DNA from 3 places in the Acetivibrio cellulolyticus CD2 genome. Region 3 is predicted to be linked to each of the others. Evidence: riboswitches for the same ligand, from Rfam matches in the RefSeq annotation. Region 3 holds a riboswitch; each other region holds the start of a gene.
The links. Region 3 has a riboswitch for thiamine pyrophosphate ahead of thiS (sulfur carrier protein ThiS). Riboswitches for the same ligand answer to the same signal wherever they lie in the genome.
Positions count from the first base shown of each region.

Region 1 (3,222 bases), 780 kb from region 3:
GTTTTCTGCATTATACTCAATCAGCTTGTTTGCAATAACTTCAATAATCCGGCTGTTTGAAACCATTCCTATTTTAACTGCATCAGGACGAATGTCTGAAAATATGCAGTCAATCTGCTGAGCAACAAATTCAGGAGTTGCCTCCAAAACTCCGTAGACGCCTGTTGTATTTTGTGCGGTCAACGCAGTGATTGCACTCATCGCATACATCCTATGCACTGTAATTGTTTTTATATCTGCCTGAATACCAGCTCCGCCGCTACAGTCAGAGCCAGCAATGGTTAATACTTTCTTTATCATCATTCGAATCTCCTTATTTATTTTTCCTTAGCCGTGCTTTTATTTTCGTATTTCACCATTTTCTCTGAAAGCCTTAGAAGTTCTTCCGCTGCTCCCCTGATATCCGGTTGTGCAAAAACAGCAGAAATAACCGCAACCCCGTCAATACCTGTTCCCGAAAGCTCCAAAATATTATGTGCACCAATTCCACCGATTGCAACCACCGGTATATTTACACAATTGCAAATTGCTTTCAGTGTTTCCTGAGAAACCGCATCTGCATCAGATTTTGTTGAGGTAGAAAACACCGCCCCAACACCGATGTAATCTGCTCCATGCTGTTCAGCAAGAATTGCCTGCTCCACAGTCTGTGCAGAAACTCCGATAATTTTGCCTTCCCCCAGCATTTCACGCACATTCCTAGCTTCCATATCGCTTTGTCCTATATGTACGCCGTCAGCATTACATGCAATTGCCACATTTACATTGTCATTGATGACAAACGGAATGTGATAGCGTTCACATAGCACTTTGATTTCTTTGGCTTCAGCCAAAAAGGAATCGTAATCCAACTCCTTTTCTCGTAGTTGAATAAAGGTTGCACCACCTTTTAATGCTTTTTCTACCTGTTCAGCAAGAGTATGCTCACCAAGCCATGCACGGTCTGTCACTACATACAAAAGCATTGCTTGTTTACTTAATTTCATATTTAGCACCTCGCATCAAAGTTTCACCATCAAGGCTGTAAACCGCATCAATCAAATAATTTCTGTATGTAGAATTTCCACCGCCGATTTTTTCCAACCTTTCAAAAGCCAATTCACCACAAAGTCCCATTGCACATACTGCTGCAGCAGTTGCTTCGAGTACTCTGCCTGGATTGGCAACCAAATATGCTCCTGTCATTGCTGTCAGCATGCAGCCACTTCCAGTAATTTGTGCCAGCATCGAATTACCGTTTCGGATAATGTAAGCATTTTTTTCATCTGCTACAATATCAATTGCACCTGTAATTGCTATCACTGCACCTGTCTTTTTTGAAAATGCCTTTGCAAAAGCAACTGCACCTTCAAGAGTCTCGTCTGTTACAGTATCTGCAACATCAGCATCAACACCCCTTGTTGTTCCTTTTCCCTGTGAAAGCGCTTTAATTTCTGAAATATTCCCGCGGATCGCAGTGAATTTCACCTCGTCCAGCAGCTTTTGCGCTGTCTCAGTGCGAAGATTTGATGCTCCTGCTCCTACAGGATCAAGAATGACAGGATGCCCCAGCGCATTTGACCGCTTTCCAGCCAAAAACATAGACGGAATGGTGTTCTTATTAAGTGTTCCGATGTTTAAGTCCAGGCCGCCGCAAATAGAAGTAATCTCTTCAACTTCACCCGTATCGTCCGACATAATTGGAGAACCGCCACAGGCAATCAAAATGTTGGCACAGTCGTTCACTGTAACATAATTGGTTATACAATGCACAAGCGGATGTGTCTTCTTAATATTTTCAAGCATTTCATTAAACATGCTTTTCCCCTCCAGTTAGTTTTATTTATTCACAATAATACAAAGTACAGCAGCAATAATCATAATAGATACCGCTGCGCCAAACCATATCACTCCATGATCAAATACTTAATCTCTTTCAAAAATTCCATCCCCTTTACTTCATGAACAGGAAAACAAAAAGCAGGAAACACCATTAGGCATTTCCCGCAAATACGCAATTGTACTACTTCCTACGTTGGCATTACCCAAATCAGGTGTAAGGGTCGAAGTTGCTAACTTCCTCTCAGCCTGCTACACAAGCTCCCCTGTCCATTTTTTATTATGTTGATGTATTTTAGCACAAGTTAACACAAGTTGTCAAATGTATTAGAGTAGAACTCCTCATTTTAACGTGACTCCAGGATCGCTTTCGTATGCCGAGCCTATAATGCATAATTGATTCAGTATCTCTGAATACACCTCAAAAAGAGCTTTTAGCAAATCTATATCCTTTATAACCCCTGGAACCAAAAAATACAATTCATCAACTCCATCTGGAAAACCAGCTCCAAACCAGCCTTCATCATCCTTTACTTCAAGATGGAATCTTGGTTGAATTTCAATAAGACTCCTTATCTGTGTATTTAAAAACAAATCTTTTAACTTTTGTTCGTCATTTCCTTTTATAACAAACTCTCTGTCAAACTCTTCAAATCCCACTTCAACATCCTGCATCCCCAGGAACGCCCCAATTTCACTAAACGCCCCACTTCTGTATATTTTGAATCTGAATCCGTCCTTATTTACATAGGGCGCCCTAATCCTGGTATATGTTACACTGGATTTACCAGTTGATACTGTATATGTATCCATAGTTACAATCCATTCCTTTACATGTGCAACTACTTTATCCCCTGAAAAAAAGCCTCCCTCAATATATTCACTGCCCATTTGCTCCGATAGCACCTGCCAAATTTCCTTTCTGCTTGGTCCAAATATTTCACGAAGAAGTCCCATTCAAAATCCCCCATTCTCTAATCGTTCATTTTTGTTTATATATACACATTATACTATAATCAACTAATGAATTATCTTAATTATTTTATTATACTTCTAAATAAGGTATATCAATATGAAACCCCTGTTACGTAGCAATGCTCAATAGTAAAATTAATAATATAACCTTGAAAAAACAAGGTTTTACAATTAGTGTCTTTTTGGTATAATTGTATAAAGATTGATAAAAGGTTGGAGGGGTCAAAGTGAATTATATTAGCACTGTGATAATTGTTGTAGTTGTTTCTGTTTTGATGAAGTACTTATTAGCAAGTTCTAAAAAACAGCCAATCATCAATGAGGAAGGTACTATTATTCTAAAAATGAACAAAGCTTATGCGATTATTGGATATATTGGTATAGCTTTTACCGCTATAATTGGTATTATTGCAAGTTTAGGAACTGTGA
Region 1 is NZ_JH556659.1:323,231-326,452, reverse strand. Features, by position in the region: gene thiD (bifunctional hydroxymethylpyrimidine kinase/phosphomethylpyrimidine kinase) at 1-300, opposite strand, end outside; gene thiE (thiamine phosphate synthase) at 318-986, opposite strand; gene thiM (hydroxyethylthiazole kinase) at 973-1,797, opposite strand; TPP riboswitch at 1,990-2,096, opposite strand; gene ACECE_RS0221440 (hypothetical protein) at 2,161-2,775, opposite strand; gene ACECE_RS0221435 (hypothetical protein) at 3,021-3,222, shown strand, end outside.
Region 1: it holds a riboswitch for thiamine pyrophosphate, as region 3 does, so the genes downstream of both, thiM (hydroxyethylthiazole kinase) here and thiS (sulfur carrier protein ThiS) in region 3, are expected to answer to the same signal.

Region 2 (3,222 bases), on a different contig from region 3:
TTTACTTATTCGAGGTTCTTCTTCATTGACTTAACAAAATCTTCAGGAGTTATATTACCAACAAACATTTCCTGTAATAGTGTCAGGTATTCACCTGCATCTTCAGCTTCCATGGTGGTATCAAACCACAGTGTAAATGATGTTGCATTTGCTGCATAATCAGCTAATTTTTTAGTTATTGGATTTACTTTACTATCATCATAATCCTTTTTCCAAACTGCAAGACCTGCTCCGTCAAGATATGAATATTTCGAAATACTTCTAGTGAGTTCAAATGCAGCCTTACCTGCAAGATCAGGATTCTTAGTTGATGCACTTACCATAATAGTATCAACTGCACCGCCCATAAAGTCTGTTGCTTTTGCCTTACCACCTGCCAGAGGAAATGGAATTACATCGTAATCCGCAGGGTTTTCAGTGTCTGTTTGAATGGAACCTGCCATCCAGCTACCTGTTGTATACATTGCAACCTTACCGCTGTAGAACAATGCACTTGCTTCATCGTTTGATAATCCGGTTGCGCCTTTATGAAAAGCCCCCATTTCAACGAGTTGTTTGAATTTCTTGGCAGACGCCAGAAAGTCTGGATCATCGTAACTCTGCCCTTCTTTTTTAAGCGCTGCCTTTACCTTTTCTGGGCCTGCACATTTTAATGTCAAAGCATCGTGGGTCATAGCCAGCACCCAAATATCCTTTGCACTGATACCGATGGGGGTAATACCTTTTTGTATAAGCTTATCACAAACTTGTACCAGTTCATCGAATGTGGTCGGCGCTTTAAGCCCATTTTCATCAAAGATTTTTTTATTGTAGAATAGCGCTGAAATAGGGGTTGTGTATGTAGATCCGTAAATTTTTCCGTTATATGTTGCATATGTTAATGCCGCTTCTGACAACTGTTCCTTATATTCACCTGTATAATATTTGTCAATAGCCAGTACTTTTCCGGATTCTACAAATGGTTTGGAAAATCCACCGCCCCATGTATAGAAAAGGTCAGGAAGGTTATTTGCAGACACAGCTGTTTTAATTTTTGTCTTGTAAGCTTCGTTTTCAAATGTTTCATGAACAATTTTCACTCCAGGATTTGCTGCCTCGAAGTCTTTTATAGCCTTAGTAAACGCCTTACTAAATGCATCACTTTCTGTTGCAATGCTCCAGAGTGTCAGTGTTGTTTCAGTTTTTGGCGGATTATTATCTGACGTTGATGTTTCCTTTTTGCTTGATGCACACCCACTCATAAGAGATGCAATCATTACAACAGACAATACTGTGCTTAACAGCCTTTTTACCATTGTTTGTCTCCCCCTTATACATTATTTGTGATTTAATTATATTAAATATCGCACAACAGAAGAACGGACTATTTTTACTTGTAATGTGTAAAATTTTTACTTTATTAGTGTTGTATTTATAAATCGTCAAAATAGTATAGGATTAAACTTTCTGTCCTTCATGAAATATCTACACTTATCATCTCTTACATACTTGTATTTCAATTACTGATATGCTATTATTAATGCAATTAAGGAATGGCTGAAATATTACTTCGAATTTTTCAGGTATCCTATTATTTCAAACATTCTAAATATATTAATGCATAGGGGTGCTGGTTCTGCCGGCTGAGAGTAAGGGTTTTTCCCTTCAACCCATAACCTGATCTGGGTAATGCCAGCGTAGGGAATGAGTATATAATGTATTACCGCCTATGTTGGGCGGTTTTTGTTGTTTTTAAGGATTATGAAAGGATGATTAAGTTATGGCAATTGTTAATGTGTCACTGCAAGTTATTCCAAATGTGCCTGAAAGTCAGATTTATCCTGTTGTGGATAAAGTCATTGATATGATAGCTAAAAGCGGTGTCAAGTATGAAGTTGGACCAATGGAAACCACAATGGAGGGTGAACTCGACCTCCTTATGGAAATTGTCAAGAAAGCACAAGGAATATGTGTGTCTGAAGGCGCAAGCAGAGTTTGTTCTGTAGTTAAAATTGATTACAAAGAGGAAGGCGTGACCATGGATGAAAAGATTTCGAAATACAGATAATCCTTTTTATCCATCAATAGCCTTTATTGTTTTCATTGTAATATGGGAAATAGTAACAAAAGCAAATAACATAAAAGAATACATACTCCCATCTCCTTCAGCTATCCTGAATGAGTTTACAAAATCCGGCGATCTATTGCTTTATCATTCATTGACGACAATAACAGAAACCGTCTTAGGCTTTATATTGGGTATAATACTGGCGGTTTTACTTTCAGTGATCATGAGCAGCCTGAAGATTTTCCGTAATATTTTTTACCCTTTTATGGTTCTTTCCCAAACAGTACCTATTATTGCAATTGCTCCAATCATTACAATATGGTTTGGAATAGGGATTGTATCAAAATTAATTATTTGTGTTCTGGTAGTATTTTTTCCGGTAACACTTAATTTAACCGAAGGGCTGAACTCATATGACAAAGATCTGGAGGATTTGCTTAAATGTATGAACGCTAGCAAACTCCAGATATTCACAAAATTAAAACTTCCCTCAGCACTGGTTTACTTCTTTTCAGGACTTAAAATCGCAGCTGCCTACGCTGTTATGGGAGCTGTAATGTCTGAGTGGACAGGTGCTGAAAGCGGACTTGGTATTTTTCTTACCCGTTCCATGAAATCTTTCAATACAGCTGCAATGTTCGCAGACATTGTACTTATTTCAGCTTTTAGCATTTTATTATTTATATTTATAAGCATACTAGAGAAAAAAACTATTAAATGGAATTTGAAAGGATGAATATTGTGAAAAAAAACATACTTATATTACTTTGCTTGACATTTATTTTTACTATTACTGCTTCCGGCTGCAGTACAAACAAAAGAATTGAAGCCCCAAGTGAAACTTTTCCGGCATCTAAAGGCAGTTCTGAACTTCAGAAGGTTAGCTTTGTACTTGATTGGACCCCAAATACAAATCATACAGGAATTTATGTTTCCAAAGTAAAAGGCTTTTTTGCAGATGAAGGTTTGGATGTCTCTATAATTCAGCCTGGCGAATCTTCTGCCGATCAGCTTGTAGCTGCCAACACTGCACAATTCGGAATAAGCTACCAGGAAGGTGTTACCTTTGCCCGAGCTGCAGGTATACCTTTAGTATCACTTGCTGCTGTAATACAGCATAACACATCGGGATTTGGTTCCCTGAAAAGCAAAGGAATCGTATCTCCAAAGGATTT
Region 2 is NZ_JH556653.1:688,104-691,325, forward strand. Features, by position in the region: gene ACECE_RS0205355 (extracellular solute-binding protein) at 6-1,295, opposite strand; TPP riboswitch at 1,593-1,700, shown strand; gene ACECE_RS0205360 (thiamine-binding protein) at 1,760-2,047, shown strand; gene ACECE_RS0205365 (ABC transporter permease) at 2,022-2,783, shown strand; gene ACECE_RS0205370 (ABC transporter substrate-binding protein) at 2,780-3,222, shown strand, end outside.
Region 2: it holds a riboswitch for thiamine pyrophosphate, as region 3 does, so the genes downstream of both, ACECE_RS0205360 (thiamine-binding protein) here and thiS (sulfur carrier protein ThiS) in region 3, are expected to answer to the same signal.

Region 3 (3,222 bases):
CAGTTTCGGATATAATTTTCGCCTCTTTTTCAACCTCATCTAATGTGAGCTTCTTCCTTAGAATGTCGTTTGATATGTTAAACCCGCAGTATACACACTGGTTAACGCAGTAGTTTGCCACATAAATGGGGGTATAAAGGAAAATTACCTTTCCAAAATGCTGTAATGTAAGCCTCTTTGACTTTTGGGCCATATCCTCAAGATGTCTTCCTGCCTTATCCGACAAAAGAGCAAGGAATTCCAGGTCGCTTATTCTCTCCTTGTTAATAATACTTATAATATAATCATCAGTAAGGTTGCTAAAAAAATCTTCAAAATTGAAATTCTTATACTCCACATAATTTTCGTAAAAACTCATTAATACACCTCTTTTCAAATGCTGGATGGAAATACTTTGCTCATTCCTTATGCAAGAAATCCTGTCAGTGGTGAAGATGCTTCTGCGAAATCCTTAACAGCACCTGCACCTGAAAGAAATGCTTTTCTTCCTGCCAAAACCGCATGTCCAAAAGCCTCTCCCATCTTAACAGGATCACCGGCCGTAGCAATAGCAGTATTGACAAGCACTGCTGCAGCACCTAATTCCATTGCTTCAGCTGCTTCGGATGGCTTGCCTAAACCTGCATCAACAATGATCGGCAAGTCTATTTCATCAATCAAAATTTTCACCAGTTCCCTTGTCTTGAGTCCTTTATTGGTTCCAATCGGAGCTCCCAATGGCATAACAGCTGATGCTCCTGCTTTCTTAAGCAATTTAGCTGCCATAAGATCCGGACTCATGTATGAAAGTACTACAAACCCTTCATTTGCCAGCATCTCTGTTGCCTTGATAGTTTCAAAGTTATCCGGCAAAAGATATTTATTGTCTGATACCACTTCAATCTTTATCCAATTTCCACATCCCATTGCACGGGCAAGTCTTGCTATCCTTACAGCTTCATCTGCATCTCTGGCACCTGATGTATTTGGCATCAGAATACAATCCTTCGGTATGTGATTTATCATGTTCTCTTCTTCAGAGTCAAAATCTATTCTTCTTAAAGCAACTGTAACAACCTGAGCGCCCGAGCTTTTAACAACCTGTGGAATAATCCGGTTTGATGGAAATTTGCCCGTACCGATAAACAGCCTGCTGCATAGCTCCTTTCCACCAATAAGCAACTTATCTTCCATTTTATCAACCTCCCCCAACAAATCTTAGCACTTCAACATTATCAGCTTCTTTCAATACAGTGGTTTTCCAGTCATCTTTAATTAAAATATCAAAATTGTATTCAATTATAACTCTTTCAGGCTCTATACCTTTAAATTCAAGCAGTTCAAACATAGTCATTACTTTTTCAAGTTCTGTATTCTTGCCGTTTAATGTAATTTTCAACAATCTCACCCCCATTCAAGCACTAAAAAACGCTTGCACATATAGGCAAGCGTTATAATTCATTGTAAATCTACACAAGCTTCCCTACGGCGGCACTAACCGCATCAGGTTCAAAGGGTTAAGAGCAATGCTCTTTCTCAGCCTAACGGCACCCCCAGCAAATATTCAATTTCATTTGACGACATTATATATTACCAAAAGAAATATGTAAATATAAAAGTTTCCAAATTTTTTAATCAGACAAGAGAAGCAATGTAATTCATTATTTCTTCCCGGCCATCCTTAGTCTCCGAAGAAAACGGAATCAACATATTACCACTGCCAAGTTCCAAAGTGTTTGAAATATCTGAAAGTCTTTCTTTTACCTTCGACCGTGGTATCTTGTCCTTCTTAGTTGCTACAACTATAAACGGCAGTGATGAACTTGTCAGCCATTTAGACATCATTTGATCATCCTCAGAAGGTGAATGTCTTATATCTACAAGCATAACAACAAGTTTAAGCTTCTTGCTCTCATTCAAATAAGTCTCTATTGACTCTCCCCATGCAGACTTAATGTCTTTTGAAACCTTGGCATAACCATACCCTGGCAAATCAACAAAATACAAGACATCATCAATATTATAGAAATTGATTTCCCTTGTCTTGCCGGGTTTAGAAGCAATCCTTGCCAAACTCTTTCTATTTAGAAGAGCGTTTATCAATGATGACTTTCCCACATTAGACCTGCCAACAAAAGTTACCTCCGGTATATCATTGTCAGGATACTGCTCAGGCTTTACAGCCCCTTTTTCAAATCTTGCATTATTGATGTTCAATTTAATAACTCCTTAACATATTTTTCTAGTATTTATGACCAATACCTTCCGCTATATTTTTCTTAAACTCTATTGCTCCAAATAGCTTATTTAAAAAAATCGAAAATAATATATAAGCGATTCCTTACGTCATATTATAGCAATAAAGTATGAAAATATTAAGTCTATTTCTAATTATATTTGAGATATTCCTCTATTCCACCGTTGTATATCGTGCTTATTCTGTCTCCAAAAAAACTCTTATATGTTGCAACAGTGGTTGTACTGTTTAGTAAGACAACAGCCATCTCAGGTTTTCTTTCTTTCCTATGGCTTAATTTGAGTTCTGATATTTTCATAAGGTGTTTAAACTCATAATCCGCCTGTGGCAGTGAATACCCTACAAAAATCCATTTCTCCGCACCAGTCAATGCATCCTCTGCCTGATTCCATAATTCTGGGAAAGAGCTCTCCCTAAAAGATTTTCTGAAGCTGAAAGTAGCAATGTGCGATGATATTTTATCTCCGCAAATAAAACAATTCTCACTGTCTTTGGTTTGAGGCCTGATTGCCCTAAATTCATCAAACAACTCAAAATCCATTGTTTTAAAACCCGCTTTCTTTATCAGTGGAATATCATCATAGTTATCATTAATTAACACTCTACAGTTATCACAATACAGCCAATTGCTTGAACCATGAATTTTAATTATCTTCAGAGGTTCTGTTGTGTCACCAATCTCCTTTCTCCAGCTTTTACCACCATTACAGTAATCTATAGCAATAACCGGATTTATAAGTTTTATATAGTTTTCCAATACAGTGTCCCAGTTAAGAACTATAAAATCTACTTTACTATAATTTGCTATCAACTTGCAAATTAAATTCTTAACGTCTTCAGAATAACTATATTTCTCCTTCAAAATTGTAAACAGCCTATAAACCAGAAATCTTCTAACAGCCCTAAGGCGTATAGAAGAATATTTTATACCAAGATGATGTCCTGAATTTGTAGCTATATCTATACTGGTCAAAATGTCATCCAAA
Region 3 is NZ_JH556659.1:1,098,270-1,101,491, forward strand. Features, by position in the region: gene thiH (2-iminoacetate synthase ThiH) at 1-358, opposite strand, end outside; gene ACECE_RS0224815 (thiazole synthase) at 406-1,173, opposite strand; gene thiS (sulfur carrier protein ThiS) at 1,178-1,378, opposite strand; TPP riboswitch at 1,443-1,544, opposite strand; gene yihA (ribosome biogenesis GTP-binding protein YihA/YsxC) at 1,615-2,196, opposite strand; gene ACECE_RS0224830 (SIR2 family protein) at 2,367-3,222, opposite strand, start outside.